DNA from 4 places in the Microcystis panniformis FACHB-1757 genome. Region 1 is predicted to be linked to each of the others. Evidence: predicted binding sites of a transcription regulator. Region 1 holds the regulator's gene; each other region holds the start of a gene.
What was found. Region 1 encodes NtcA, which controls nitrogen genes in cyanobacteria. Its sites were predicted from a motif close to TTTGTANCNNNNGNTACAAA; they were not measured.
Positions count from the first base shown of each region.

Region 1 (7,938 bases):
TGAAGCTTGGTACAACCGAGGGGTTGCGTTAGATGATTTAGGCAGATTTGCAGAAGCGATCGCCTCTTACGATCAAGCTTTAGAAATTAAACCCGATTTCCATCAAGCTTTGTCCGGCCGAGGGGTTGCGTTAGGTAATTTAGGCAGATGGGCAGAAGCGATCGCCTCTTACGATCAAGCTTTAGAAATTAAACCCGATGACCATCAAGCTTGGTACAACCGAGGGATTGCGTTAAAGAATTTAGGCAGATTAGAAGAAGCGATCGCATCTTACGACAAAGCTTTAGAAATTAAACCCGATGACCATCAAGCTTGGACCAACCGAGGGAATGCGTTAAGGAATTTAGGCAGATGGGCAGAAGCGATCGCCTCTTACTACCAAGCGGTAGCCATTAAATCCGATGACCATCAAGCTTAGTCTGACCGAGGGTGGGCGATTTGTTCTCTGGGTAAAATAGGGCTAGATCAACTAACAGAATACAGCGATCCTTACCATTGGGCAGCCTATACCCTGACTGGACAGGACTAACTTATGGAAATTCCCAAAACAATTATCGATCTTGAAGCGCTGCTAATTGCCCTCGCACAGCAGACTGAACCTTTGCCAGAATATCTACAGCGATCGCTCAAAGAAATTGAACGATTATTAAGGGAAGAACAACCCCAGGCAGCAACACAATTGCGGCAACTTGTCAAGGATTTTCCCCCCCTAGAAAAAGCTTATAAAAAAGCGATCGAAGAATTAGACGCAGCCTATGCTAACCAAGAACGCACCAAAAGTTTAAGCGTCATTTTTCCCGATAGTTTAGATTTCGAGGCCCTATTTATTAATGATGTTATTCCTAGCCAAGATTGGGTAAAAACTGCCCAAAAATTAGCTGGATCCCCCCTTGATCACGAGGGTGCTGATTCCCCTCGATTTTGGGATAAAGCCGATCGCCTGATGGTGGTAACGGTGGGAGGTGCAGCCCTAGGGGGATCGATTGCGGGAGTTTATGGCGCGGTTATTGGTGCGATATTAGCGGCGGGCTGCGGATGGTATATTACCTTTAGAAAAGCAAAATCAGCATAAATTTTTGATGAAGATTGTTAACATTGAAAACTTTCTTTTGTTAATCGGAACCTTGGTCATTACCGCAAGCGTGGCAGTGGTTACAAGAAGACGGCAGCGACGGGGAAACAATAAATCTTATCTAGAAATTCTTTTCGTTTCTGGGTTAACTTTGTGGACTGCATTTACCCTATTTAAGGTGGTCTATAAAGTGTTAACCGATGAAAATTTTCAGAAATGCCTTGGTTCGGATAGTCAAATCCCTCTTTTGCTAGGTGCTGTTGTCGGTATCTATATTTCTATTAACGAGATTCGGAAATTATTTGAAGCGAAGTAATAGAAATGCCAGCTTTATCCATATCCAAAAGTTATACTAAATCCTGTTGAGAAGGTATAGAATAGGCGTTGGGTTTCATGCTTTAACTCAACCTAAGTTCTATAAACATTATCAGTAAACCCCAAAAAAAAGGAAGCTAAATCATGAAAATTACTATCGATATTCCCGATGAATTGCTTCAACATTACAACTACAATAATCTTACCCGTGAAATTTTAGAGGCTTTGGTGGTGCAGGCCTACCGAGCGGAAAAAATCACCAGTGCCGAGGTCGGAAGTATTTTAGGTCTATCTTCTCGTTGGGTGGTGGATGCTTTTTTGAAAAACCACGATGCCGATTTACATTACGATGAAGTCGATCTAGACAGCGATCGCAAGACTCTTCAGCAACTTCGCAACAAACACGATCATAGTCTTTTATGATAGTCGTTTCAATTAAATTGAAGATAGATTTCGCCTTTGATACCCCCTTGATCCTAGGGTTGATTCATAGTAGGGTTGATTCATGAATCAACCCTACTACCCTTAATAAGGGGGGCGCTGATGATTTTTAACACCTACCTACTTAAAACTACATTCCCATAATTTCGTAACCGGAATCTACATAAATAATCTGACCGGTAATACCACTAGAAAGATCACTGGCTAAAAAAGCGGCCGTATTTCCCACCTCAATTTGTGTCACGGTGCGATGTAAAGGAGCGATTTCTTCCACATGATGGATCATATCAAGAATTCCCCCCACGGCCGAAGATGCCAAGGTGCGAATTGGACCGGCGGAAATACCATTAACTCGGATCTTTTGGCCACCTAATTCCGCGGCTAAATAGCGAACACTCATTTCTAAACCTGCTTTTGCCACCCCCATTAAATTATAGTTAGGAATTACCTTGACACCGCCGAGATAGGTAAGAGTGATAATACTTCCCCCTGCCGTCATCAAAGGTTTAGCTGATCGCGCTAGACGGGTTAGGGAAAAAGTGCTAATATCTAGGGATTTAGTGAAAGCTTCCCGAGGGATGGCGGTAAAATCGCCCGTTAAACCCTCTTTATCGGCAAAAGCGAGACAGTGAATCAAAATATCCAGTTTACCCCATTTTTCCGCCACTGTAGCGAAAGTATCTTCTACCTGTTGGTCATTTTGGACATCGCAGGGGACATAAAAAGCGGGATTAAGTTCATCGGCCAATTCTCGCACTTTTTTCTCAAAGCGGCCTTTTTCGTCGGGGAGATAGGTGACACCGATATTTGCACCAGCTTGATGGAGTTGTTGGGCAATTCCCCAAGCGATCGAGCGATTATTGGCAATTCCTGTCACTAGGGCGTTTTTTCCCGTTAAATCTAACATAGTTCTCGTTTCTCTTACAAAAATCTCCCCAATAGCCGACCCCAGCGAGATTCGGTATAATAGGGATACAGATAACGGGGCAGCAATGATCACCCCTCCCCCATTGTCTGGCAAAAAGCGCCCAAAACTTTTCCCAGTTTAGGCAGCGGTTATGTTTAATAGAGGTGACACTCGTTGCATAATAAAAACAATTTTCCCCTTTTTTGGATGTGAGATGGACTTATCCCTAATACAAGATAAACCCCTAGCAGATGTGTTCCGTCGAATCGGCAGCGGCAATTTCCCCCCGGTGGTGGAATTGTTCGAGCGTGGCAAAACGATCTTTTTCCCTGGAGATCCCGCCGAAAGAGTCTATTTTTTGCTGAAAGGAGCCGTTAAGTTGTCGCGAGTCTATGAAGCGGGAGAAGAAATTACCGTGGCTCTACTGCGGGAAAATAGCGTCTTTGGTGTGCTATCCTTACTCACCGGCCAGCGATCGGATCGTTTTTATCATGCCGTGGCTTTTACTCCGGTAGAATTACTCTCGGCCCCGATCGATCAGGTAGAAAGATCCCTCCGCAATAATCCCGATTTATCAATGTTGATGCTGCAGGGTTTGTCCTCGCGGATTCTGCAAACGGAAATGATGATCGAAACCTTGGCTCACCGGGATATGGGTTCACGTTTGGTCAGTTTTTTGTTAATTCTCTGTCGTGATTTTGGGGTTCCCACCACCGATGGCATCCGGGTGGATCTAAAATTGTCTCACCAAGCGATCGCAGAAGCGATCGGTTCTACTCGCGTCACTGTCACCCGTTTATTGGGAGAGCTGCGGGATCAAGAAATGGTCTCAATTTACAAGAAGAAAATTACCGTCCATAATCCCGTCGCTCTCAGTCAACAATTTACTTAAATTCTGGATGACTAGCGCTTATATTTTGGTTTTGGCCATCGTGGTTTTAGGTGGTCTGATAGCGGCGGTTGGCGATCGCATAGGGAGCCGTATCGGTAAGAAAAGGATGCGTTTATTTAATCTGCGTCCGAAACAAACCGCAACTTTAATGACGATTGTAACGGGAATTTTGATCGCCGGCTCCACTTTAATTGTCTTGTTTGCTTCTAGTAAATCCCTGCGTCAAGGGGTTTTTGAACTGGATCGTCTTTTAAATGAACGTCGTGCCGCTATTAAGGATTTAGAAAGTCAGGTCAGAAAAACCACCGAACAAAAAAATCAGGTGGAAAAGGCTTTAAAAACAGCTAAAAGTGAACAGATAGCTGTGCAGAAACGTCTAGAGGTTCTTAACAAAAATTATCAAGCTTCGCGTCAACGTTTGCGATTAGTTTCGGGACAGTTGGAAAAGTTTCGGAAGGAAGTGGCTAATTTAAATAATGAACGAGTTATTTTAACTAATCAAAAGGCACAGTTAAGCAGTCAACGGGATCAATTGTTCCAACAAAAATCAATTCTTTCTAGTCAGATAAATCAACTACAAACCACCGTTAAAGTTAGAGATAAAGAGTTGGCTAATCAACAAAAATTATTAACAACCAGACAAGCGCGACTTCAACAGTTGGAAACCCAACAAAAAACCCTACAGCTAGAAATTGATCGCCGGGATCAACGCATTGGAGAACTTGATCGATCGATCGTCGATAAAAATTTAGCTTTGGAACAGCGTGAGGGAAAATTAAAAGATTTAGAAACCCAAATGGCTTTTCTTAAGCGGGAAGTGGAAGTTTTAGAACAATACTATCAAACCTATCAAGAATTGCGGGAAAAACAAATCGCTATTTTCCGGGGACAGGTGTTATCTTTTGGAGCTTTTCGTATTGTTGATCCCCAAGCTATTGTCACCGTTATCGATAAGTTATTGCGGGAAGCGAATATGAATGCTATCCGTGCCACCCAACCGAATCAGCCTAATTTTGACCAGCGTTTAGTTAAGATCACAAAAGCACAGGTAGAACAGTTAAGTCAACAATTACAGGACGGTAAAGAATATGTGGTGAGAATCCTTTCCGCAGGTAATTATGTCTTAGGAGAAACCGAGATTCGTGTCTTTGCTGATGTGGTTCCCAATCAAAGAGTTTTTGAGGAGAAACAGGTAATCGCTGCCGTTTCTATTGATCCGCAAAATATGACAGAAGAAGACCTGCAAAAGCGTTTAGATTTACTCTTAGCTTCGGCTCAATTTCGCGCTAGAAGTGCGGGAGTTTTAGGGTCAATTCAAGTGGAAGATGGTTTATTAACTACGGTAGTTAACTTTATCGATCAAGTCAAAAGGTCGGGTAATTCTATCGAGACACTTGAGGCAGTTGCTGCTAGTAAAACTAATACATCTGGACCCTTAACTTTGCGTTTGGTAGCGGTAAAAGATGGTAAAATTGTTTTTAGTACGTCCTCTTAAAAGATAGCTAAAGTTAGGAGTTGAGATTAAAATCAATTCCTTCGTAAATATCGACAAGATTTAAGCTAATTCCTAAAGAATCTAGGGATATAATTCCCCTTGCTGGGGTGTATTCTTGCAATAACCAATTATTCTCTGAGGTTTTGCTATAGGATTCTATTAGTATCTCCCCTTGACTGACGAGAAGATATTGGTTTAATTGGGGTATAGAACGATAATAACGAAATTTATCACCCCGATCATAACTAGAGGTAGAAGGGGATAAAACTTCGATAATTAGGCAGGGATTTAAAATTTCATCGTTGCGATTATCACTAAATAATGGTTCCCCGGCAATAATCATTAAATCTGGGTATAAACCGCGATTATATTGGGGTATCCATAGTCGCAAATCACTGGGAAAGACTTCATAAATAGTTTTCCTTAAAGCATTGTCTAACAAGCGAATTAAATTGCGTACCAGTCGATTATGATTGATGCTTCCCCCTGTCATCTCGATAATTTCTCCGTCGTGATATTCGTGTTTAACCTCGGCTATGGTTTCTAAATTACGATATTCTTCTAAGCTGAGGGTTTTGGTAGGAGATCGAGTTAGCATTTTCTCTGTCACAGAATTTTTAATCCTCCTGATTATAACCTAGATCACAGAAAAAAAGGTTATCATTCATAAATTATTCCTCAATTAAAATCAATTCCTTCGTAAATATCGGCAAGATTTAAGCTAATTCCTAAAGAATCTAGGGATATAATTCCCCTTGCTGGGGTGTATTCTTGTAATAACCAACTATTTTCTGATGTTTTGCTATAGGATTCTATTAGTATCTCCCCTTGACTGACGAGAAGATATTGGTTTAATTGGGGTATAGAACGATAATAACGAAATTTATCACCCCGATCATAACTAGAGGTGGAAGAGGATAAAACTTCGATAATTACACAGGGATTTAAAATTTCATCGTTGCGATTATCACTAAATAATGGTTCCCCAGCAATGATCATTAAATCTGGGTATAAACCGCGATTATATTGGGGTATCCATAGACGTAGATCGCTAGATTGAAGACGATAATTAGTTCCTCTTAAAGCTAATTTTAGCAGGACAATAAGATTAATGAGAATACTATTATGATTGATGCTTCCCCCTGTCATCTCGATAATTTCCCCGTCGTGATATTCGTGTTTAACCTCGGCAATGGTTTCTAAATTACGATATGCTTCTAAGCTGAGGGTTTTGGGAGGAGATGAAGTCAACATTTTTCTAGATTAGAGCTTCTTTTATTTAATCATAACACAATTAATGCTACCCATTTAATTCTAATTCCCCTTGGAGAAAATCAATAAATTGTCTAGCAGTTCTTCCCGATCGCCCATTATGTTGGGTTGCCCATTGTTTGGCACGAAATTCTAATTCTTCTAAGCTAATTTTTAATTTAGCTAAACTGGCTAAATGACGCACTATTTCCAAATATTTTTCTTGATTAGCAGGTTCAAAAGTGAGGGTTAAACCAAAGCGATCACTAAAGGATAATTTTTCTTGTACTGTGTCCCAATTATGCACTTCATCACTATCTTTTGGTTGTGGTCGATCCGCAAAAAATTCTCTGACTAAATGTCGGCGATTAGAAGTGGCATAAACTACGACATTTTTCGGTCTAGCGGTGACGCTTCCCTCTAAAACAACTTTTAAAGCTTTAAAAGCTTCATCGTCTTCTTCAAAGGATAAATCATCGACAAAGATAATAAATTTTTGGGGCAAATCTCGCAAGATTTCAATAATTAATGGTAGGTCTTTTAACTGCGATTTTGCCACTTCAATTAAGCGCAATCCCTGACTATGATATTTTTGCAATAATCCCTTAACCAGAGAGGATTTTCCTGAACCACGGCAACCATAGAGTAAGACATTTAAAGCGGGATAACCTGCTAATAAAAACTCAGTGTTTTTAATCAAGGTTTTCTTAGCCATTTCATAACCGACTATGTCTTGAATCTGCACGGGATCGGGATGAGTAATTCCTTGTAATCTGCCTTCTTGCCACCTTAAAGCTTGATAACGGGCAAAAATTCCTGTACCACATTCGCGATAATAATCGGCTAGGTCTTCAACTAATTCTCCCCAATCTGAACTGGAATGCAGAAAACTTTCTAATTTATTGTCCACTTCCCAAGCGGGGAAAATTAGAAATTTAATTTGTTCAAAAACCGTCGAATTACTTAAGCTATAAATGCTAGAGTTATAAAGAGATTGGAGGATAGATAAATCCTGTTTAACGCCATCAATTAAAGATTCAGGTAACTCCGAAACAATTTTTTTCTGTACCTGTTGACTAAAGGGATTATCATCTAATAAAATTTGTTCGACTAGAAAATCATTCCAACTGATATTTTTAGATGCTAAACCTTGAAACAATTGACCATAAGCTTTGAGAAAATCGGCAACATTATCCGTAGATAATAGGGTAATAAATGCCTGGCCAATAGCATTATCAAAAACCCCTTGATACAAAACTAACAAGCTGACTTTTTTGTAAATTTCAGAGTTCATTTTTAATTCTCCACTAATAACTAAGATTTCATGGCCGCCTTTTGGCAATTCCTAATCCGATTTAATAATTGCCGCCTTGTAGCCGAGGGAATGCCAATCAGTTATTATACTACCAAGATAGGGCGATAAGTAGTTGGACAAAAGTAAAGTTAACTGTAGGGTAAGGAGTCAGGAGTCAGGAGACAGGAGTCAGGAGACAGGAGACAGGAGACAGGAGACAGCTTTTGTGTATTCTCCCCACTTGCCACTTGCCACTTTCAAGTCAGGAGTC
Region 1 is NZ_CP011339.1:5,462,572-5,470,509, forward strand. It holds partial or broken gene VL20_RS25685 (tetratricopeptide repeat protein) at 1-415, shown strand, start outside; gene VL20_RS25690 (hypothetical protein) at 533-1,072, shown strand; gene VL20_RS25695 (hypothetical protein) at 1,080-1,388, shown strand; gene VL20_RS25700 (UPF0175 family protein) at 1,532-1,810, shown strand; gene fabI (enoyl-ACP reductase FabI) at 1,959-2,735, opposite strand; gene ntcA (global nitrogen regulator NtcA) at 2,950-3,627, shown strand; gene VL20_RS25715 (DUF3084 domain-containing protein) at 3,635-5,122, shown strand; gene VL20_RS25720 (Uma2 family endonuclease) at 5,136-5,720, opposite strand; gene VL20_RS25725 (Uma2 family endonuclease) at 5,801-6,376, opposite strand; gene VL20_RS25730 (ATP-binding protein) at 6,423-7,667, opposite strand.

Region 2 (7,938 bases), 2.0 Mb from region 1:
TTAAGGTTTTTATCCATCATCCCTCAGCTTTTTTCTTCCCACTTCCCTACTTCCCCAGTGATAACTGAAAAGTCTCCCCAATACCCGTTTTTACTTTCTCCTTTTGACACCTATGCTAGAAATCTTTACTCAGCTATCTCGTCCCACCAAAGTAGTGGCAACCATACTAGGAACTGCTCTACTTTTCCCCGCTTGTGCCAATATTAATCCTCAAGACCTAAAACCAATTAAAATCGATGGTTCGAGTACCGTAGCACCAATTACCGATAAAGTTCTCGAAGATTTTAAAGCCAATCCTCCCCACAAAGCTTTGGCTGATGTTAAAGTTGACGCTAATATTTCAGGAACCGGCGGCGGTTTTAGAAAATTTTGTGCGGGAGAAACCGATATTAATAATGCTTCTCGGCCGATTTCTGTGGAAGAATTAAAAAAATGTGATGCTAATAAGATAAGATTTATTGAACTACCGATCGCTTTTGATGCTTTAACCGTGGTAGTCAATCCCCAAAATAACTGGGTTGATGATATTTCCACCACAGAATTAAGAACTATTTGGGAACCAGCGGCCGAGAATAAAATCAAACGTTGGAATCAAATTAATCCCGCTTGGCCCGACCAACCGATTACCCTTCATGGGCCGGGTAAAGATTCCGGAACCTACGATTTTTTTAGTGAGGTAATTAACGGCAAAGATGCCAGTCGTGGGGACTTTAATTTTAGTGAAGATGACCAAGCTTTAGTTAATGCCGTCAGTCAAGATGCCAACGCTTTAGGCTATTTTGGCCATGCTTACTATGAACAAAATCGGGATAAATTAAAAGCTTTGAAAGTTAACGGTATTGAACCAACTCGCGGCAATGTCGAGGATAGTAAATATCAGCCTTTATCGCGTCCTTTGTTTATCTATGTTAATGCCCAAAAAGCCCAAGAGAATCCCGCTTTAGAGAAATTTGTTAAATATTATCTCGATCGAGTTCCCAATTTATTAGATAGTATTGGTTATATTCCCCTACCCGATGAGGCCTATCATTTGGCAAGGGTACAGTTGCAAAAATTTGAGGTAGGAACGGTTTTTGATGGCCGACCCCAACCCAATTTAACCATCGGGGAATTACTTCGTAAACAAGCTCAATTTGAAGCGAAGTAACGATTCCCATCTGATACTAAATCCGTTGACTATAGGCTACATATCAGGACAGGCACTCCTGCAAGGGGAGTGACTCTTAAATTATTACAGATGCGTCAGCAGCTGCGTGTAAGCATCCCACCGAAAAACTAATGCGCTCCGGGGTTTGGGGGCGGCACTTCGACAGGCTCAGTGACCGCGCCACGCCCCCAACGGGGGGTTTGGGTAGGGTTGATTCATGAATCAACCCTACATCGAGAAACTTGTTAATTAACCCTTCGGTGTCGCCCCAAATTGCTCGATGAGGATAGAAGTTAACACCGATTTTAGGTCTTCACAGGGAATCCCTTTTTGTACACAGCTTCCCAGGTGAGCATCTTTACCCACTTTACCCCCCATGTAGAGGTCAACTCCCTCCACGGTTTTGCCGTCTTTGCGCGCTTTTGTCCCCATCAAACCGATATCGGCCACTTGGGGTTGTCCGCAGGAGTTAGGGCAACCAGTCCAGTGCATACGCACACCCCGGGGGATATTTAATTCGGCATCTAACTGACTAATCAAGTCCACAGCCTTATTTTTGGTTTCAATCAGGGCAAAATTGCAGAATTGCGCCCCCGTGCAGGAAACGAGCGCTCGTTGTAAAGGAGTGGGATTGGGGGTAAACTTAGCCAGTAAAGGCTCGGTTAAAAGAGTCGCCATATTTTCAGCCGCTATATTGGGAATAATCACGTTTTGTTCCACGGTTAAACGCAATTCTCCGCTGCCATACACTTCGGCAATCCGGGCCAAATCGAACATATCATCGGCAAATAGACGACCAACGGGAACACAAAGACCGATATAGCTCAATCCCTCCTGTTTTTGCGGAAAAACTCCCAAATGATCCCGTTTTTCCCAGTCGATTGCGTCTTTTTCGGCGGCCGTTGCCAAGGCATAACCTAAGTGATTAGCCACCCGCGTGCGGAATTCCTCGATTCCCCACTCATCAATTAACCACATTAAACGGGATTTTTGACGATTGGCGCGCAATCCATTGTCGCGGTAAACTTCCAAAATTCCTCGGCATAAATCCACCACTTCCTGATTCGGTCTCACCCAAACATTCATAGGAATTGCCGCTTCACAGCGTTTAGCCGAGAAAAAGCCACCCACCACGACATTAAAGCCTAATTCTCCCTCTTTATAGCCAGGAACAAAGGCAATATCGTTAATTTCCGCATGAACCGAGTTATCCCGTCCCCCCTCGATGGCAATATTAAATTTGCGGGGCAGATTGCTAAATTGATAATTACCTTGACCGCAGTTGGTAATCATATCTTGGACTTTTTGGACTAATTCCCTGGTATCAATTAATTCATCCGCGTCTAGTCCTGCCATGGGTGAACCGGTAATATTTCTGACATTATCCATGCCCGATTGTACCGAAGTCATACTCACGGATTTTAGTCGTTGGAAAATATCAGGAAGATCTTCGATGCGAATACCGCGTAATTGTAGGTTCTGACGAGTAGTAATATCGGCATTACCATCATCGCCGTAACGCTGCACGATTTCCCCTAAAACGCGCATTTGCTCACTGCTAATAATGCCGTTAGGAACCCGCAAACGCATCATAAATTTGCCCGGGGTGACGGGACGATAAAAGACCCCCACCCATTTTAAGCGATATTCTAAATCGGTTTTATCCATCGCTTCCCAACCGATTTGGGCAAAATGGTCTAGTTCATCTTTAATGGCTAATCCGTCTTTTTCTGCTTTAAATTTCTCGAATTTATTGAGAGTTGTTCCATCTTTTTCAGGTGCTTGTACCACGAATCTATCTCCTTTTGGTTTGTGGGTGTAATTGTTCTAGTTGGTGCGGGTTAGAAATGAAGAAATCGGGATTTAACAATAAGTATTCTTTAAAATACCGTCGTCATTAGCAAAAATTTAGTAATTTACCTAGTCTCTATTTGTTATTTAATTATTTTTAACTTGGATAATTTTGTATTGTTTGTAACAGAAATCCGTTAACCATCGTGTTTAAGGATTTATATCATGCAGTAAGTGCATTGAGATGGGGTGTGGGGTGTGGGGTGTGGGGTGTGGGGTGTGGGGTGTGGGGTGTGGGTGTGGGGTGTGGGTGTGGGGTGTGGGGAGAATAAATAAAGGCAATCTCCCGACTCCTGAATACTGGCTCGGAGTCTCTTGCCCTTACCTAGCGGTTCAGGGGGTATTGTGTAAAAATAAGAAAAGATCGGTTTTTTTTTACTAAACCTATGGCCACTTCTTCCATTGCCGTTAGAGAATTACCTCTCTTTCCCCTACCCGAAGTTGTTTTATTCCCGGGTCGTCCTCTGCCCCTGCACATCTTCGAGTTTCGCTATCGGATTATGATGAATACGATATTGGAAGAAGATCGCCGTTTTGGGGTCTTAATGGTAGATCCAGCCACGGGAGAAATCGCTAAAGTCGGCAGTTGTGCGGAAGTTGTCCGTTGTCAACGTCTCCCGGATGATCGCTTAAAAATTCTCACCATCGGTCAACAGCGTTTCCGTGTCCTAGAATACGTCCGGGAAAAACCCTATCGTGTCGGTTTGGTGGAGTGGATTGAAGATGTCCCCACCATCCAAGATCTGCGACCTCTGGCCAAAGAAGTGGATCGACTGCTGCGGGATGTGGTCCATCTATCAGCCAAATTAACCGCTCAAAAAATTGAACTCCCCGACGATTTGCCTAGTCTTCCCCTGGAATTATCCTACTGGGTGGCGGGTAATCTCTACGGTGTGGCCGGGGAACAACAAGCTTTATTAGAAATGCTCGATACAGTCAGTCGTCTCCAACGAGAATCGGAAATTCTCACCTCAACCCGCAATCATCTGGCCGCTCGCACGGCTCTTAAAGATGCTTTAAATTAATAATCTGTAGGTTTTTCAGCTGCGGGAGAGGGAAATGGGGGACATGAGCAGAAAACGGGTTTCTCCGAGAAACCCGTTTTCTGTGCGTTACTCAACGGATTTAGTATTATTTCAGTGAACAGTGAACAGTAATCAGTGAACTGATAACTGACCCACTGATAACTGATAACTGATAAATGATAACTGTTAATCTGGGGATTACCTAATGTTTACCTTGATACCGTAGAGTGGGGTTAAAATTGTTAGCCCCTCACCTAGGAGAACTTTGATCATGTTGCTGACCTATAATCCCAACTCCTCACCCTTCCGAGAAGACTATAGCGAGAGTCGTCGGCTCCATTTTTATGATCGCGGGGAAAATATTCCTCTGGTGGTTGATGGAGTCTGGCAAGTTTATCGGGGTATGGCGCAACTAAGTCAAGTATCTGAGAGTGGGGAGGAAATTTTACTAGGCTGGGTTCATTCATCCCACTTTTTTGGCTTAAATTTGACCCATCTGGAATCCTATCACGCCAGAGCCTTGTCGGAACTGTACCTAAAGTGGTACACGATCGCCGAAGTGGAAAATTCGGCGGAATTAACCAGGATGATGTTAAATCAAATGATCCGTCGTCAACAACAAACGGAATCCCTACTTGCGATCGCAGGAATCAAACGAGTCGAGGAACGTCTCCAGCAGTTACTACAGCTATTAAAGCGGGAAATGGGAGAACCAATCGCCCAAGGCAGTCGTTTAAAGATCCGTTTAACCCATCAAAATCTCGCCAATGCTATCGGTACTACAAGGGTAACGGTGACGCGTTTATTAGGCGAATTTCAGCGTCAGGGAGCGGTGAGCAGCGATCACGATCGCCATTTAATCATTCACGATTAACTCAGTCCTGTTGACATCCTCGCCCCCCTAAAAGTGCGGCGATTCCTAAACCTCACGATTTAAGTTTCTGCTTCCACCACCGTCGCATACCACAGTTAAAAAACCATGTACTGTCTTACACAGAGTCCACAGACTTTCGCCCCATTTCAGAAGCCCGATTCCTTGTGTCCCACGGTACGTTGACCGCCTATAGCTTCTTGTACTTGTTGCGCGCGACTTTTTACCCGGCCAAGCTTTTCTGGTCGGAACCCCCTAAGTCTAGTTTTCAAGGTGCTGCGCCGTCCACTTGGTTTTCGAGACTGGCCTTTTAATTCTAACGTAAAGCCAACCTAGAACGGCGGGGTTTCAGACCCAAAATTTCCGATGAAAAAATTTTCACCCCCACAGATGAAAGAGGTTTCTTTCCCTACACCCCACACCCTACACCCCACACCCTCTTTCAAGTCAGACAATTTTAGTCAGATCCTGCCATAATAGAATCCCCGCGCAAGTCCACTAATTGCCAAGCTAATTTAGCAGCCCCCACCATGCCGGCGCCATTACCTAACTCGGCCGTTAATACCTCTAATCCTTCTCTGGAACTAGGTAAAACCCGTCTTTCGATTTCTGTGAGGAGAGAGGGAAAGAAAAACTTAGCACTGGCGCTAATACCGCCGCCGATAATTACCGCCTCTGGGGTGAGAACATAGAGTAAACTGGCGATACCAGCCCCCAGTAAACAACCGTAACCCTGCCAGAATTGTAAAGCCCCTTGATCGCCTTTTTCGGCCAATTCCGCCAATTGCTTCGGTTCTTTGCCGGTCATCCGGCGAATAGCTTGCAGGGAGACGTATTGTTCTAAGGAACCCTGATTACCGCTATTGCACAAGGGACCGTCAAAATTGAGGGTTATTAAGCCTAATTCGGCGGCCGTTCCCTTGCTGCCGACAAATAAGTTACCATCAAGGATAATTGCCCCTCCTACTCCCGTCCCCAAGGTCAACAGGATCAAGTTTTGAAACCGTTTGCCCGCTCCTAACCAAGCTTCCCCCAAACCGGCACAATTGGCATCATTGGCTAAAATTGTCGGCATTCCCGTACTTTCTTCTAACCAATCGGCGAGGGGAATATCCCGCCATCCTGCCAAATTAATCGCTATTTTGACAATTCTTCCCTGAGCATCCGCCGGACCTGGCGTTCCCACACCGAGCGCTTGACAACTTTTATCTAAATTTACTTGACAAATGCCTTGATGTATGGTATGGGCGACTTCTTTGGGTGTAGCGGGTTGGGGAGTGGGTAAGGTGAGAGATTCGAGACAATTGCCCTCTTGGTCAAATTTACCAATTTTAATAGCGGTTCCACCTAAATCGACACCTATGACTGTTTTCACCATCGGGCTTTCCTTGTTACTCTGGGAATAGCTAAGTAGGGAGGCATAATTATTTGTAGGATGGGTTAGCGGTAGCGTAACATAATCGTAGGTTGGGTTTCATGCTTCAACCCAACCTACGTTCATCTTATATTTAATTCCACCCACCCACTTAGGTTTATTATCACTCTTTTTGGCGGTTTTTTTCGCAGTTAGATGTGATCGAGAGGATAATTCGGCTAAACTGGCAAAACTAGCTGATTGATTAGCCCCAAATTTCTTCTATACTTTGGACACCGGCAGCTTAACTCCTGATTTTTCTCCATTTTTAAGTAGGTAGGCGTTAAAAATTATCAGATGCCCCCCTTATCAAGCTATCCATTAGTCGGATCTTTCTTAACAAAAAGAGAAGAAACTTAAAAAAAGGGGAAACGATTGATAGGTATAGTTTTGAAAGAAGGAATTAAGGTGGAGGTAAGCAAAAAAATGGAGAAATGGGCAGCCCAAGAATTACAATATGCAGACCTAGGGGACACCAGAAGAAAGAAAAGGTTAATCAGTATCGTAGAAAACTTGGCCAGCCAACCTAGTACAAGTGTGCCACAAGCTTCGGGAAATCTAGCCGCAGCGAGTGCCACCTACGACTTTTGGAATTCCCCCTATTTTCACCCATCAGATATAATTGCCGCCCAAGCCAAAAGTACAGTAGAAAGAATCAAAGAACATCCAATAGTTTTGGCAGTGCAAGACACAACAAGTTTAGACTTTACGACGCAAAAAGCCAAAAAAGGAATGGGTTATCTAGATTATAAAAAATCCTTTGGTCTCAAAGTTCATACCACATTAGGAGTGTCACCGCAAGGAATACCTTTAGGACTGATTAATCAATATGTCTGGGCAAGAGAAGAAAATAATTTAGGGATTGCCAAGCAAAGAAAAAAAAGAGAAACCGAAGAAAAAGAAAGTCAAAGATGGTTAGATTCTTTATCAGAAACACAACAACAAATACCCGAAGATATTCAAGTAGTAACAATCGGAGATTGTGAGGCAGACATATTTGATTTATTTGCCCAATCAAGAAGTCCTAACTCTCATTTATTAATCCGAGGAACTCATAACCGAAAAGTTAACTATCTCGAAGATAAGCAAAGGTCAGGGCATCCAGAGACTAAATATTTACATCAATCCATCAGAGAAATCAAAGCCTGTGGTAGCCTAGATGTGCAAGTAAAACGCAATCCTAATCACGAGGCTAGACTAGCTAAACTAACAGTTAGATTTGCCAGTTTTGAAATACAAGTACCTAAGCATCACTCGAAAGCGAACCCTCGTCAACCGGTCAAATTACAGGTAATTTTAGCTGAAGAAGAAAATCCGCGTCCCGGGGTTAATCCTATCAGTTGGCTCCTCTTAACTAGCCTAGACATTAGTAGCTTTGAATCAGCGATAAACTGCGTGCGCTGGTATAGTTATCGCTGGTTGATAGAACGCTATCATTTTGTTTTAAAAAGTGGTTGTGGACTAGAAAAACTGCAATTAGAAACGGGTCGGAGAATTGAGATGGCCTTAGCTACCTATTCAATTGTAGCTTGGAGATTACTTTGGTTAACCTATCAAGCACGCTTACACGGAGAGGAGAGTTGTGAAAGTTTTTTGGAAGAACATGAATGGCAATCTTTGTGTGCCACTA
Region 2 is NZ_CP011339.1:3,483,061-3,490,998, forward strand. It holds gene VL20_RS16790 (PstS family phosphate ABC transporter substrate-binding protein) at 113-1,147, shown strand; gene VL20_RS16795 (ferredoxin--nitrite reductase) at 1,397-2,938, opposite strand; gene VL20_RS16800 (LON peptidase substrate-binding domain-containing protein) at 3,385-4,023, shown strand; gene VL20_RS16805 (Crp/Fnr family transcriptional regulator) at 4,295-4,897, shown strand; gene VL20_RS16810 (ROK family protein) at 5,352-6,272, opposite strand; partial or broken gene VL20_RS16815 (IS4-like element ISMae7 family transposase) at 6,735-7,938, shown strand, end outside.
Region 2: VL20_RS16795 (ferredoxin--nitrite reductase) is a predicted target of NtcA. The motif match lies at 3,110-3,129, and genes of this name have one in related genera.

Region 3 (7,938 bases), 1.8 Mb from region 1:
GCGACATTACTTGGCACGATGCGATTACTACGACTTTCTTCTCGGGGTGTCATCTGTGATTCATGGGGGCGAGTAAATAATACTCCAGCATTATTCTGAGAGTAATGATTATCTTCGCTCATAGCTGAACTGGCATAATCGTTACTGTTCAGATTGGGATAGGTGGGAACGATTTCATTAATCGATGTCATTGGAATTGGAACACTCTTAGTACAAGCTTCTGTTATTGGTTTGATGAATCAGAGATGCAATGTTAACACTATCACTAATATTATGTCGGTTCCAGTATCTACATTATCAGTTTCTGGTTCAGAAAATCATAATTTGGGGTTTTTGGCAATACCTAAAGGGAATAATTGCGGTTATTTGCTGATCAATTCCAGTTAATCCCTAGGAGTTGCCGTTACTTTGGCAACCATAGGGGCTGGCTGCGGTTTTAATTGTACAGTGGGAGCATCGGGATTACTCAGGTCAATGTAGAGAATTCGCGCTAGAGGTATCTTGGATGACAATGGCCGCGATTGTACGAGAGCGGTTAATTTTTCGGGCAATCTATCTTTATAAAAACCTAAATAGACCTGTCCCAGTTCGGTTTTTAGTACAAGATTACTAGGGTTGCGCCAATCGATGGCGGTAACTTGAATCGATAAGTTATCAATTAAGGGATAAATTTTTTGCCACTGTTGTTGATATTGTCGGTCGTAACCAAGCACTTCTAGGCTAGGTAATTGGTTTTTGGGCAGAGTTCGACCATAATAGCTTTGAGGAATTATCGTTCCGGTGGCATCTAAAAAGCCTTGCTGTTGATGGGAACGCCAACGGGCAACAGGTTTTCTTTCTTGAATAGAAACAATCACTTTCGGGGGTAATAATTGCCGCTCGATCTTAACGTCGGCAATAGCGGGAATAGCCGCTAATTTTTCTCGTAATTGATGGGTGGGTAATTCCCAGAGAGACAGGGGATAGCTTAATTTCAGCCAAGCGCGAATCGACTCGGGGGACATTAATTCCGTACCTGCGATTTCCACCTGTCCGGCCTTGGTAATTGTCCAATAGGGCGAAGTCATCCCCCAAGCTAATCCCGTCGCTAAACCACTAACCACCAGAAAGCGACCTAGGGCTTGCCACACCTTTGATCGCCTTTGGTGGCGCAGGTTTTGTCGTTTTTGTTCTAGGGAGAGGGAAGAAAGGATTTGATCGCTCATAGGGAAAATCCAGGACAGTTTTGCTGTTATCTTAGGTCGCGAGGTGGGCTGCTGGCAACCCGATCGCTACTCAAGTAATCAGTTTGACAAAGAAAGAGATAATAAATGTTATAACAGTAGTAGTCTACAGGCGTTCTTTTGTCTGTCTCCAGTAAACCTAAACGCTCCTTTTTGCCAAGATATTTCGACGGTCAGCCAGAAAGAGCGTTCCGGCAAGAACAGCCTAATTTATCCGAAAATTACCTATGGTTATCAACAAACGCGGACTTGTTCTCGGTGCTACAGCAGTGGTCCTGTCTACCGTCGCCGTCACGGGGGCGGGATTCCGTCTCTCCCAAAGTCAAGCTTTTTTTCAGGAAAGTCCCAAGGAAACCGTTGATGAGGTTTGGCAGATCATCAACCGCACTTATTTAGATGGCACTTTTAATCAATCGGACTGGAACGCCATCCGCAATCAGTATTTAAATCGTTCCTACAAAAATCAAGAGGAAGCATACACCGCTATCCGCGAGATGTTGAAAACTCTCAATGATCCCTATACCCGTTTTATGGATCCCAAAGAGTTTAACAATATGAAGATCGATACATCGGGAGAATTGACCGGGGTAGGGATTCAACTGACCAAAGATGAGAAAACTAAGCAGTTAGTCGTGGTTTCACCCATTGAAGACACTCCCGCTTCTAAAGCTGGTGTGCTGCCTAAAGATGTGATTATCGCTATCGATGGTAAATCTACCGAAGGTATGGAACTGGAGCAAGCGGTGAGCATGATCCGCGGCAAAGTGGGGACAAGCGTTAAGATCACGATTCAACGGGGTGAGGAGAAGAAAGAATTGACTCTTACCCGGGCCAAAATTGAAATTCACCCGGTGCGCGCCCACACGGAAAACACCCCGATCGGTAAAATCGGTTATATCCGTCTTAATCAATTTAGCGCCCAAGCTAGTGGCGATATGAGTCAAGCGATTCGCGAATTGGAAGCTGAAGAGGTGAAGGGTTATATTCTCGATCTGCGTTCTAACCCCGGCGGTTTACTCTACGCCAGCATCGAAATCGCTCGGATGTGGATACCCGATGGTTTAATTGTCTCTACGGTCGATCGCAAAGGGGTGACGGAACGTCAACGGGCCAACAATCAAGCTTTGACTAATAAACCGCTGGTTGTTCTCGTCGATGGTGGTTCCGCCAGTGCCAGTGAAATTCTCTCCGGAGCTTTACAGGATCATAATCGGGCGGTTATTGTCGGTACGAAAACCTTTGGTAAGGGATTAGTGCAATCGGTACGCAATCTCAGTGACGGTTCGGGATTAGCGGTGACAATTGCCAAGTATCTTACCCCCAAAGGACGCGACATCAATAAAGATGGTATTCATCCGGATGTGGAGTCGGAACTGAGCGAGGAAGATCGCAAAAATCTTCAACAGGAACGGGATCGTGTGGGAACCTTCCAGGATCCTCAATTCAAGAAGGGTTTTGAAATCTTGGAAAAAGAAATCACTGAAGGCAAGAAAACGCCCACCAATACCGCTAAACAATAGGTTGACATTTGCCCGCTCGAATTAAACCCACCCGACGGGCGATCGCTTCTCCCCGCTCGGCAAAAGGACCCCAGTATTGACCATTAACTGGGGTTTTTCCGTTTTCTAGGGCTATAATCTGACAAATTCCCGTATTTTCCTGGACAATGTACCAGTTTTGTTCGCTATTATCCATAGATTTTTCTCCTTATACCCCAAACCCTAGGGTTGATTCATCGTAGGGTTGATTCATGAATCAACCCTACCCCAAACCCCACACCCCAAACCCCACACCCGAAACCCCACGAAAAACTTTTTGCCGCAAACCCGAAGTAAAAAATTTTTATCAACTTCTTGACAAAACCGGGGAGATAAATGCTAATATTAAAAAGGTCTGTCCAATGGGGATTAGCCAAGCGGTAAGGCAGCGGGTTTTGGTCCCGCCATTTCCTAGGTTCGAATCCTAGATCCCCAGTTTAAGATTTTTTATTCCCAGTCCGCCAATGATTGAGAATATCCTCGATCAAAGCTTCCTTGAGCCAAATGCGAGCGATAAGCGTCAGGGGGACCGCCAGAAATAGCCCTAAAAAGCCAAAAATCGAGGCAAAAAACAACTGGGCCAACAGGGTAAAAGCGGGTAAGAGCTTGAGCGACCGCACTGTTAAAATGGGCAGCGGTGAATGATGGTCGAAATATTGAATGAACAGATAAATACTGCTGTAGAGTAGTAAAACCGCCCAGGGTTGCCAGGGAGCTTCCAGAAGGGCGATAGAAAAGGGTAAAATCGTGCTTAGAACCGGCCCGAGGTTGGGGATAAAGGTGAGAAATCCTGCCAGAATAGATTGGGAAAAAGCGAGGGGAATGCCAATCAGGGATAGACCCAAGCAACTGCCCAAGGTCATAATCAACATATGACAGAAAATCCCTTTCAGCCAAGCTTTTAAATCTCGATCGCACTGTTCTAGGATCGATCGTACTCTAGGACGGTAGAAAGCGGGAAATAAACGCAGAAAACAACGGTGGTAAGCGGCAGGATCGGCGAGAATCATCAAGCTCAGGGCAATAATTAGCAGTAAGCTGAGGATAATGCCGAAAGTACCGTAAAAAATGCTCAAACCCCGGCCGGCAATTTGGTTAATCAGGGGTTGTAATTGAGCCAGCAGGGTTTTAAAGTCTGGAAAGACACTGGCCAAACTAGGATCGAGATAATCCTCAAGACGATGCACTTGTCCCCAGAGTCTTTCTATAGCTTGGGGAAGTAAACTAAATAATTGGCGAAATTGTTTGACTAAAGCGGGTATAATTCCCACAAAAATACCGATAATACCAATAAAGAAGCTAAAAAGAGTGATAATTAGGGCGTGGGAACGCTTGAGGTGATGACGCTGCCACCAAGTCACGGCTAAATTTAAAATCTGCGCCAGAAGAATCGCCATCAATAATAATAAGAGAATCTGTCGAATCTGCCAGAGAATCAACAGACAAAAGACTAACAGGACTAAACCGAGGCTGCTGCCAAAAGTCATGATGAGTAAGGAGAAAAATTCCTAATCAGTTATTGTCCGTCTCCAGAGGGCAAAAACCGTGAGCAGAAAAGGAGTAAAAACCAGAATTAAAGTGTTAAGAGGACTGGGAGCGATCGATAATAAAGGGGCAAGATATTTAATTCCCAGGGAAATCAAAGCCGATATCAAGATTATTTTGATAATAAAGCCGCTCATAGATCAATGTTTAGATGGCATAAGCACTATCTTATCCCTGAAGAGGTTAAAAATTGCTCAAAATGTGGAAATCATACCCCATCAGTTTTATTAATACTAGGGCGAAGGGGCTAGATTTTCTGGGGGAGGTCGGTTCTGAGGGAACGGGAAAGTGTGAGACAATGGAAAGAAAAGGCTTAGTCAATTAACTAGAGATATTCATTGCTAAGTGGGTGGGTGGAATTAAATATAAGATGAACGTAGGTTGGGTTGAAGCATGAAACCCAACACCTGCATGGGTTACGCTACCGCTAACCCATCCTACAAACAATTTTGCCTCCCTACTTAGGACTTAAGACTTAATGGCAAGGATGAATCTTGACAGCAAATAAGATTTACCCTGTCCACCGTCCCTATCGTGCCGCCAATAGTCACCGTGATCACTTTAACTCTTTTACACCCCAGCCAGGCCACGCCCCTACAACATTGGCAATTTGACAATGATCAATCAACCATTCTCATCGGCAGGGCGCTGGATAATCATGTAGTTCTCTATAGTGCTGTGGTTTCGAGGCGGCACTTAGAAATCCGCCATAATAATGATCACGATGATTGGGAATTGGAAAATTTAGGGGCAAATGGGACGTTTCTCAATGGCAAACCGGTCGAGAAAACCGTCGTCGTTGATGGTATGGTGGTTCGTTTAGCCGCCTCCGGCCCGCAAATTCAAATTCGTCTCATCAATGAGGACGAGCAACCAAAATTAATCCTCAAACCCCTAGAGGCTCCTTTGGTGGGCGACCAAACCCAGCCGGAAAAGGATACTATAGCCAGCTAGAAAATATTAAATTTTTATAAAGTTTTTTCAATTTCCTTAACAAAATGTAAAAATAGATACAGAATAAGAAATAAAATCTTCTAACTTGTTGTCCCTAAATAGAGACGACAAGAGAGATTAAAGTCACTTTAAAGCATTGCAGGGAGTCGGTGATATGACGTTAGCCTATCGAGGAGTTAAGTACGAAAGGGATTCTCTCCCCTTGGAGATGAAGACCGGAGATATCGGGGGTAAATACCGAGGTCAAGACTGGAATCACCATTATCCTCGCCATATGCTCCAATTAGAACCGAAACTGCATCGTCAGTATCGTGGAGTTGCCTACAGCACCCGTCCTCATCTTACCGGGCAAGTCATCCCAAGCACTTGTCCGTTGCCTGTTGTCAAACCCCCTGTTGTTGTCCAAGAGGAAACCCTTTCTAGCATCCATCTGAACAATATTCGTCTTCGTCTGGAACGTCGTTTACAAATCGCTCAAGAGAATGGTGACGAAACCCTCGTTAATCTCTTGAAAAAAGAATCCCAAGACTTAGCCTTAAACTGCTAATCTAGCAGTTTTTTTGCCACTTTCCCCTCGGTTCTGCCGGGGGGAATATTTTTGGGACTAAAAATGACACCCAGAGAAATTATCACCCTGGTTAGGAGTTTACAGGCTTTTAATTATATTAGGTCGAGGTCTATTTTAGTTCGGGTTCGGATGGGGGCGTTGTATCATTTCCACAACATTTTTGATACCTTGGATAAAAGTTTGAAAACTACGGGATTTATTTTCAGTTAGGGAAAGATGGGGGGCAATCTGTTTAGAGTGGGTTCCTGCATAATACTCTTTCACTAGCTTTTTTAATTCTTGTTTGGCCGAGTTAAGCAGGTCTGGTTCTCTGTATTTACTTTTATTTTGTTTTTGGCCGAGACTATTTAAATTATACGCCTTGGCCACCGCTGCTAAATCTCCCAGAAACCAAGATTCTAATTCATGGCAAATAATCCGAATTAAGACTTGAGCATCACTGGCATTTTGACAAATTTTCCCTAGTTCTTTTTTGAGTTTTTGACAATCGTGGGAATCCTGATCATGGACAATAATAAATTTGGTATTGGGACTAGATTTCTTGAAAGCTTTGAGTTTTATAGGAATAGATTTGGCTAGGTCTTGTTTACCTTGATGACTAATACATATATAGCTTATTTCTGGGGGAATAAGTTTAGGCAAAAGTTCTTCTAACACATTTTTTATAGATGACTCTTCTAGCAAAAATACGATATCATAGTTCATTAGGGTTCTACTCCTTCAAACCAGCCTTGATTCCAAAGATAGCCGGGTAAATCGCCTTCCGCTACTAAGTTTTTGAGGATTTCGTTATCGGCAGCCCTATGGATTTGGGTGATACCTTGGGATTTAATTAGCCAGAAAATACTAGCTAGTGGAACCGCATTGAGAAAATCGGGAGAGTGGCTAGAAACAAATACCTGACCCCCCTGATCGCTATAGTGGGCGAATTCTTCGGCTAGTTCTTTTAATAAAGTAGGATAAAGTTGGTTTTCTGGTTCTTCGACACAGAGTAGGGGATGAGGATTGGGATCGAATAGTAATATTAAATAAGCGAACATTTTCATAGTCCCGTCAGAAACATAGCGATCAATAAAAGGGTCTTTAAAGGCCTGATCTTGAAAACGTAAAATCAAGCGACCGTCTTCGGTTTCTTTGGCTTCCACAGAAGAAATACCCGGAACTCGTTGTTTCATTTTTTCGAGAATTTGCTGAAAAATTTCGGGATATTGTTGATAAATATATTGAGCAACTGTAGCTATATTGTCGCCAGTGGTGGATAAGTGTTCAGCATAAGATATTTCTTTACTTCCTCTAGCTTCGCTAATATGAAAGTCAGAAACGTGCCAATTTTCAATCAGAGAACGAAAGGCTGTAGCGGCTTTAAAACGTTGAAATTGTCCTAATCCTTTGATTGCTAGTATATCGTTAGATTCTAGCTGTTGTTCTTCTCGATCGAGTTCTTTATCCGGTTTACTAAAATCTTCTTCGTTGGTGATAGCATATCCTTGACCAAGTTGAAAATCTAAAAAATGAAAAGGTTTACCGTGTTCACCCCGTTTATAGCGAAGTATTTCGCGTTTGATAACGGGGCGATTATTGTTTTGTCCAATTATGATTTGATAAGTAACCAGACGTTCTGTATCTAAGATTTTCATGCGAAATTGCAGCTCGATTTCAATATCTTCCTGTTCCTGACCTCTAGTGATAATTTCTCTATAACCGCCGCGAATTTGTAAGGCTTGGCGAATGTTGTTTTTGAGGGCATCTCGCAGAAAACCAAAAATATCAAATAGAGTAGATTTTCCCGTGCCGTTAGCTCCAATAATCACACAAAAAGGGGGAATATCTCTTATGTGTATGTTTTTAAACATACGATAGTTTTTTATTTTAATAGAAACAATTTTCATGATATAATCGAGTCATTATAGTTTTTTTGATTATACGATTGATCAGGTGAAGATAAGTAGGTAGGCGTTAAAAATTATCAGACACCCCCCTTATCAAGGGGGATCCCCCCGCCTATCGGCACCCCCCTTATCAAGGGGGATCCCCCCGCCTATCGGCACCCCCCTTATCAAGGGGGATCCCCCGCCTATCGGCACCCCCCTTATCAAGGGGGATCCCCCCG
Region 3 is NZ_CP011339.1:3,681,004-3,688,941, forward strand. It holds partial or broken gene ftsZ (cell division protein FtsZ) at 1-191, opposite strand, end outside; gene VL20_RS17725 (cell division protein FtsQ/DivIB) at 384-1,205, opposite strand; gene ctpC (carboxyl-terminal processing protease CtpC) at 1,451-2,743, shown strand; gene VL20_RS17735 (hypothetical protein) at 2,733-2,918, opposite strand; tRNA gene VL20_RS17740 (tRNA-Gln) at 3,125-3,197, shown strand; gene VL20_RS17745 (AI-2E family transporter) at 3,199-4,248, opposite strand; gene VL20_RS31800 (hypothetical protein) at 4,270-4,443, opposite strand; gene VL20_RS17755 (FHA domain-containing protein) at 4,859-5,260, shown strand; gene VL20_RS17760 (DUF4278 domain-containing protein) at 5,415-5,807, shown strand; gene VL20_RS17765 (DUF4276 family protein) at 5,943-6,533, opposite strand; gene VL20_RS17770 (AAA family ATPase) at 6,533-7,717, opposite strand.
Region 3: VL20_RS17760 (DUF4278 domain-containing protein) is a predicted target of NtcA. The motif match lies at 5,304-5,323, and genes of this name have one in related genera.

Region 4 (7,938 bases), 1.9 Mb from region 1:
TGTTCCTGTAAGCGAATCTTCCCGAAGGCCTGATCGACGATTTCCACGGTACTGAGAGTATCTAAATTTACCGAGAGAATCGGTACTTCTAAATCCTCGGCCCGGCCCAAAATCAGGGGATCTGGAGAGATGGAACCGGTTAAAATTAAACAGGTGGTGGAAGTTTCTAGGGCAGCTAACTGGAGGTCTGTGCGATCGCCACCCGTAATCACGGCCATATTTTCCCCCTTGCGAAAATATTCTAAAGCGGCGTTGACATTCATCGCCCCGATCGCTAAACTTTCTACCATCCAATCTAAACGATCGGGCCGACATAATACTTTGGCCCCCAAAAGATGGACAATTTCCCGAACACTAATACTACGCAATAATTTACTAGCGGGTAACAGTCCTAAAACTTCCACGCCTTGGCCCGCGAGATAGGGTTTCAGGAGGGATTGTACTTCCTCCCAATCATCGGTGGGAATATCGCTAATTACTACCCCCAGCAGCTGATTATTTAATTCCCGTTGCGCTTTCAGCAGACTATCGGCAATCAGGGGAGAACTATAGCGGGCCACCAATAGGATCGGAGTCTGGAGAATTTTGGCCATTTCCCCCATCGATAGCTGAAAAATACTGCCTTCCCAGAGAGTCCCCGGCCCTTCGAGGAGGGTAATATCACTGTTAACTCGATCGAGATAACCAGTAAGAATATTGCCGTAGTCCTGTTGATCTGCACCTTGCAGACGTTTAGCAACGGAATCCACATCTGTATAGATCAGGGGTAAGCGCAGCTGTTCGGGGGATAATTCTAATAATTGCCGAATAAATTCTACATCCTCATCGACCAATTGCCCATCGACGTAGCCCGGACAATTGCCCACTGGTTTGCCGTAACTTATCTCTAGTCCTTTTTGCCGCAAGAGATGCGCTAAACCGACGATAGTTCCCGATTTACCACTGAGGGGTTCCAGGGAAGAGATAAGTATAGATTTGGCTGATTTCGCCACGATTTGCTCCTTTTTAACCCGTAAAATCCCGAATTTTATTCTTCAAATCGCAGCAGTTTCCGATAAAATCCCTGCGAAAAGTCGGCTGAACCTAGCTGCTTAAAGGTTTTAATCGCATCGATAAGATATTCGATCAACTCGGCGTTAATAATCGTCATCTCATAGCTTAGGTCGGCCTGTCCTTCAAATTGTAAACGACAACGGGTCAATTCCGAGGGCAATTTTGATACATACCAAGATGCCACAAAGGGAATCCCTTGACTGTTTTCTATGCGACGACGACCTTCTAAAGATCCGGCTTGATACAAAGCGATCGCATAGGGCAGGATACTATGTTTGTCCTTGGCATAGTAGGGCATATATACTACCACATCGGCCTTATCGGCGGGTTCTAATTGTTCGATAGTTGGCATAATTTACTTAATTCTCTGCTTCACGGCCAAGTTACCATTGACACTGATATTTTCCATATATTTTAACCGATCGCCCCAGGAATCTCCTGAGGGAGAAAATAGGCAGAATTGACCACCAGATCATCCTTCTATACTAAGATGTCTATCGGCTATAACCGGCATACTAACCCGAAAAACCGTGCCGGGGTAGGGGGAACTTGTTGGCTCGGGATTGGGACTGATAAATTCGATCGTCCCCCCATGCTGGTAATTAATTCTTTGGCGATCGCTAAACCTAATCCTGTACCCGGTATATCTCCCCCTGCTTGCACTCCCCGGTAGTGACGTTGAAAAATTCTTTCTTGATCGCTCGTCGGAATACCATAACCCGTGTCTTTAAAAACAATTTCTACACTATTCTTAACATTATGCACCTCGACGGTGACTTTTCCGCCAGCAGGAGTATATTTGAGGGCATTATCAATTAAATTACTGAATACTTCCCGCAAACCAGGGATATTGGCCCGAATAAGTGGTATATCTTCCCCGTGAATCGTTTCTAGACTGAGATTTCTCTCTTTGGCTACCGCTTGGGCCGAAAGGAGCAGCGGATCGAGAAGATCATGGAGATCGATCGGAGTTAGTTGGCCGCTGCCAGCAGGTAAGAGAAAGGCGGTGGGGGAAGATTGCGCTTGCAGGAGAGGAATATCGACGGTGGGGTAATTTTCGCTTTCTTGCTGAATTTGTGCCTCAAATTCGGCGATTAAGTCGCGAACTCGATCGCTTTCTCTCAGGATACCAGTAATGGCGGGATCGTTACCCTCTTCGGCTAAAAGCCTTTTGAGTAGAAGTTTACCAAAGGTTTTTAAAGCGGTGAGGGGATTGCGGATTTGATGGAGAAAGGTATCGAGGCGCTGTCGTTGCCATTGTCGATAATAACGTTCTTCTCCCAATTGGCGATCGAGTACACAGGCTAAAGCGAGGGTTTGGGTGATTTTTTCCATCTGGGTTAATTCCCAACTTTGCCAAGGTCGTTTTTCTCGGGTTGTCACCAATAATCCGATCATGCCCTCTTCATACATTAAGGGTAAAAACAAGCGATGACCGCTGACGCTCTCCTGATTACCCCAGAGGTGGGATAAATCTTCTAACTTAACCGCAGTTAACAAGTCGGCTGCTGGTTGCTCTGGTTGTAAGGAAAGCCGCTTTTTTTGGGGAGAAGGGGGGTTAAAAGGCGGATAAACAACGACTGGGATTAAATTACTCGATAAAGGTTCAGTTAAATAAACTGCACTTCTGTCCGTTTTCATTTGCTCCCGCAAAAGTTCCATCTGTGCCTGACACAGGGCAATAAAATCATCACTCAGGGGAGTCCGGGAGGGGGAGGAGAAGGACATACTAAGAAAGTAAAAAGTAAAAAATCAGAAAACCTTGATCAAGCTAGGGTTGCCAGTTTTATTTCCCAGTTGACAGGGGAGAGAATGTCCCTCCCCTTGGGTCGAGGGCAACCGGCAAAAAGCAGTTAGAACAAGGGTTTGGTCACTATTTTCGGGGTGGATCACGGTATATATTAAAAAAAGTTTAAAAATAATAAGTTTTGTATCGGGATTTGGGGCTGTGTTTTTGTCAGAAAAACTTAAACCTAGTCTCAGTCTAGCTTCTAGTCAAACTTGTCTGTAATTGGGTTTGTGAGAGACACTTGATTTCTTGGTCTAGAAGGGATATAATCGCTACGGCTTTTGTAACTATCATTACAACGATTAGCCAGAACAGGAGGTAATTGGGTTGGCCAGAAAACGGAAACGTAAGAGTCGCCGTCGTCAAGAAGGACGTAAGATACTTGAACTTGTACCCCAGTATAGTATTGAAAGTGGCGAGGATAAACCCGTAACTGCGGCGCGTAAGTATATTCAAGCTATAGGCATTAGCCCACCAGCTTTATTGATTGTTAAGCGTAACGAGCATACAACCGATCGCTATTTCTGGGCTGAAAAAGGACTGTTTGGAGCGCAATATGTGGAGGAAAACCACTTCCTTTTCCCAAGTTTGCGCGACCTGCAGCCCCAGCCCCAGCCCGTCAAAGCACCGGTAGCAGTTGCTAAATAACTCAAAGGACTATTGATCATATCATGGAAAGTAAACTCGTTTACGGAAAAGTAAACGAGTTTTTTTTGTGCATAAGTAGGGTTTGCGGCAAAAAGCTTTTCGGTGGGGGCAGGGTGTAGGGTGTAGGGTGTAGGGTGTAGGGTTTTAGCGATTTTGAGGGGGTCAATTACCTAATTTTCAGGGAAAAAGTCCCGGAATTTTCCCCCCGATCACTCCCAGATCTGGTACTTTTTGGAAACCAAAAAGTCTAAAAGTTTTACCCAACAAGGTTTTTAGATTTTTTCGGCAACCCCTAAATAATCAGTTTTTAATAACCAGATTTAGTATAAAAATAATCTCCTGACTCCTGACTCCTGACTCCTGACTCCTGACTCCTGACGAATGTTACGATTGTTACAACATCTTGACATTAATTCTGATACCCTGACAATGTGTCAATCTGTGCAGTAATGGGGCAGAAACTCAAGTGGTATCGATCCATATTTCTATTGTTGAGGGCAACCCGCACTTGCGATCGCTATTAGCTTGGCATCTGCAACAGGCCGGTTATTTGGTTAACCAATCGGCAACCCTGCAAAGTGCGCGTCAAGCTTTCCTTCATCGTCAACCAACCTTAGCAATTATCGATTCCGACTTGCCGGACGGGGATGGAATCGAACTCTGCCGTTGGCTTTATCAACAAAAACAGTCTTTAATACTGATTCTCTCGGCCCGCAATAGCGAAAAAGACGTGGTCAATGGTTTAAAAGCCGGGGCCGACGACTACCTGAAAAAGCCCTTTGGAATGCAAGAATTTATGGCTAGGGTAGAAGTGTTAACTCGTCGTTTAGGCAGTAGGGCTGCTCCCCTACACTTGGATTATGGGCAATTAAAAATAGATTTAGCCCAACGACGGGTACAATTTCGCGGGGAGTATATCGAATTAACGCCCCAAGAATTTAGCCTACTCTACGTTTTAGCCCAAGCGGAGGGAACACCCCTATCAAGAGCCGATTTACTGCGTCGCGCTTGGCCTGAGGAAATTGATAATCCCCGGACAATTGATACTCATGTTCTCTCTCTGCGGAAAAAAATCGAAACCGATCCCAGACAACCTAATTTAATTCAAACCGTCCGCAACGTTGGCTATCGTTTCAATCTAGAAATGTTGGCCGAGATGACTTCAGCTTTAGAAGCTAATATTATTGCCTCCACCAAAGGCAATCATAACGGCCATTCCATTAATAAAATTCCTGCTCACAACGTTAGTCGTTAATTCTGGCTTTGTCCGACTGATTAGCAGATTGTCTGCTGAAATCGTCTCCTAACCACTTAATCGAAGCGAGGAGACGAAGGGCAAATTAAACCGTAGTCACCATTGACCGATCCGCTTGTTGCTGAAATTCCGTCAATAAACGCCGGAATTCGTCGCCGTCAATGGTTTCCTGTTCAATCAGTATATCCACCAAGCGATCGATCGCCACACGATTGTCAAGGATAAGTTTTGTTGCTAAATCGTGGCATTGCTTGACAAGTTCCCGTACTTGTGCATCAATTTTCGCCATCATCGCGAAAGAATGGTCGGCATGATAACCAGCAGCAGCACCACCGAGATAGGAATTGCCCTCCTCCTCTAGAGCAATCAATCCCAATTCCGACATTCCCAGACGCGTTACCATCTGTCGGGCCAGATAGGTAATTTTTTCAATATCATTACCGGCCCCGGTGGTCACTTCATCCTCACCGAAGACACATTCCTCCGCCACTCGTCCCCCTAATAATCCCGCAATTCGGGCTAATAACTGGGAACGACTGGTTAAACCCTGTTCTTCATCGGGAGTGAACCAAGTTAACCCCAGCGCTTGCCCCCGGGGAATCAGGGTGACTTTTTCCACCTGGTCGTGGCCGGGACAGAGAGTACCGACAATCGCATGGCCGACTTCATGATAGGCGATCAAACGCTTGGCTTTACTATCCACTAAAGCACGCCCTTCCATACCGGCCACAATCCGATCGATCGCATCGTTGACCTCCTCCATGGTAATCGCCTCTTTCCGCCGTCTAGCAGTAAAAATCGCCGCTTCGTTGAGCATATTAGCCAAATCTGCCCCAGTAAAACCCGGTGTGCGCCGGGCGATCGCCTCCAGAGCCACATCAGCAGCCACCTTTTTATCGCGAGAATGGACCTCCAAAATGCCCAAACGTCCCTTAAAATCTGGATAATCCACCACTACCTGTCGATCGAAACGACCCGGACGCAGCAGGGCCGAATCCAAAACATCGGGGCGGTTGGTGGCGGCAATGACGATAATGCCGGTATTTCCCTCAAAACCGTCCATTTCCGTCAATAATTGGTTCAGGGTTTGCTCCCGTTCATCATTACCTCCCCCATAACCGACCCCTCGTTGACGACCAACGGCATCAATTTCATCGATAAAAACCAAACAAGGGGCATTTTCCTGGGCTTTTCGGAATAGATCTCGCACTCGCGACGCACCAACCCCGACAAACATCTCCACAAATTCCGACCCAGAGATGCTGAAAAAAGGCACTCCCGCCTCTCCTGCGATCGCTTTAGCCAGTAAAGTTTTCCCCGTCCCCGGTGGCCCGATTAACAGGACTCCTTTGGGGATTTTTGCGCCAATAGCCGTAAATTTTTCGGGTTGTTTGAGGAATGTCACCACTTCCTCTAGATCTTCCTTGGCCTCATCCACACCCGCCACATCATTAAATTCTATGCCAGTTTTCGCCTCCATCTGAAACCGCGCCCTTGATTTACCGAAGTTCATCGCTTGACCGGAAGCATTAGCAGAACGACGGATAATAAACACCAATAATCCCAAGACGAGAATAATCACTAACAGGTTAGTGAGAACATTGATCAAGGCCGAATTGTCAGTGCTGGGGAGAATGCCGTACTCAATTTTTTTAGCATCGAGTCTCTTGATTAATTCGGGATTTTGGTCAAATAAATTGACTTCCTTCGGGGGATCCTTGTCCGTTTGACCGACGAGGGTAACTGCTGCCTGCTGCAAAGAAGGATTGATTTCCACCTTTTTTACCTTGCCTTGCTCGATTTTCTCTAACAATTCACCGTAGGTGAGGGTATTGGGTTTTTTTTGACTCCAAGCAGGATTGACATGGCCAAAGGTTTGCAGAATCATCCAAGTGGCGACAATCCCTTTCCATACTGGCCGATGACCACGATTCTTAGCTGACTTGGCTCTAACTACGGTGAGCGGAGATTTTTGATCCATAATTGACTCTATATCTAGTTACCCTGTATTCATTGTGACAGATCGACTCGATCGTGACCACTGTTCTGTTTTCCCCCAAGCACGACCCTGAGGGCAAATAGTGATGACGGTTTTTTGCTATATTGTATTCAGCTAGGTAGTCTAACAACTGCCTATCCCAATCACTAACAGTTTAGGGAAGTGGGTTTCGCCCGCTTTTTTTATTGTCCAAATCATGACTCATCCGCTCATCCCCGACCTGCTGCACCTAGCCACCCCTATCGCTGAAAACTTGGGGCTAGAAGTGGTCGATATCGTTTTCCAAACCAATAAAAGGCCTCCCGTCCTGCGCGTCGATATTCGCAATCTTGCGGGAGATACTGGTTTAGAGGACTGTGAGCAGATGAGTCGGTCTTTAGAAACCGCCCTCGACAGTCAAGAAATCTTACCCGGGGCCTACGTTTTGGAAATATCTAGCCCCGGCATTTCTCGACAACTGAGCAGCGAACGCGAATTTCAGTCTTTTAAAGGTTTTCCCGTCATCGTTACCGGCCAGGATAGCCAGGGAAAACCAAAAGAATGGCGCGGAAAACTGCAAGGTAGAGATGAGCAATCTATTTATCTTAACCAAAAAGGTCGCTCCCTGACCATTGATCGCACTACCGTCATCAGCGTCCGTTTAGATGAGCAGCGCAGTAATCAGTGATCAGTAATCAGTAATCAGGGATAAAGATGAAGATAACTAACTAACTGATTAACTTAAAACTTACATCTGATAACTGATAACTGATAACTGATATAAGGCTAAAAAAATAATGACTCAAAAGTAAGGAGAAAAAATAATTATGGCTACTGTTAATTTGCCTGGTTTAAAAATAATGCTCGAAGAAATTAGCCAACGACATAATCTGCCCAAAAATGCCGTACAGGAAGCCTTGCGTGAAGCACTTCTCAAGGGGTATGAACGTTATCGACGCGCCCAAAGTTTAGAAAAAGCCGCTCAATTTCATGAAGATTATTTCAATAACTTTGATGTGGAATTAGACGTAGAAGAAGAAGGGTTTCGCATCCTTTCGACTAAAACTATTGTGGAAGAAGTGACCAATCCCGACCATCACATCGGTCTCAAAGAAGTGCAAGAAGTGGCCGATGAGGCCCAATTAGGGGATGAAGTAGTTCTTGATGTCACCCCCGACCAAAGAGAATTTGGTCGCATGGCGGCAATTCAAACTA
Region 4 is NZ_CP011339.1:3,568,214-3,576,151, forward strand. It holds gene VL20_RS17190 (phosphotransacetylase family protein) at 1-992, opposite strand, end outside; gene ebsA (type IV pilus biogenesis protein EbsA) at 1,028-1,405, opposite strand; partial or broken gene VL20_RS17200 (GAF domain-containing sensor histidine kinase) at 1,526-2,781, opposite strand; gene VL20_RS17205 (DUF3155 domain-containing protein) at 3,170-3,490, shown strand; gene VL20_RS17210 (response regulator transcription factor) at 3,957-4,745, shown strand; gene ftsH (ATP-dependent zinc metalloprotease FtsH) at 4,831-6,726, opposite strand; gene rimP (ribosome maturation factor RimP) at 6,941-7,411, shown strand; gene nusA (transcription termination factor NusA) at 7,551-7,938, shown strand, end outside.
Region 4: VL20_RS17205 (DUF3155 domain-containing protein) is a predicted target of NtcA. The motif match lies at 3,123-3,142, and genes of this name have one in related genera.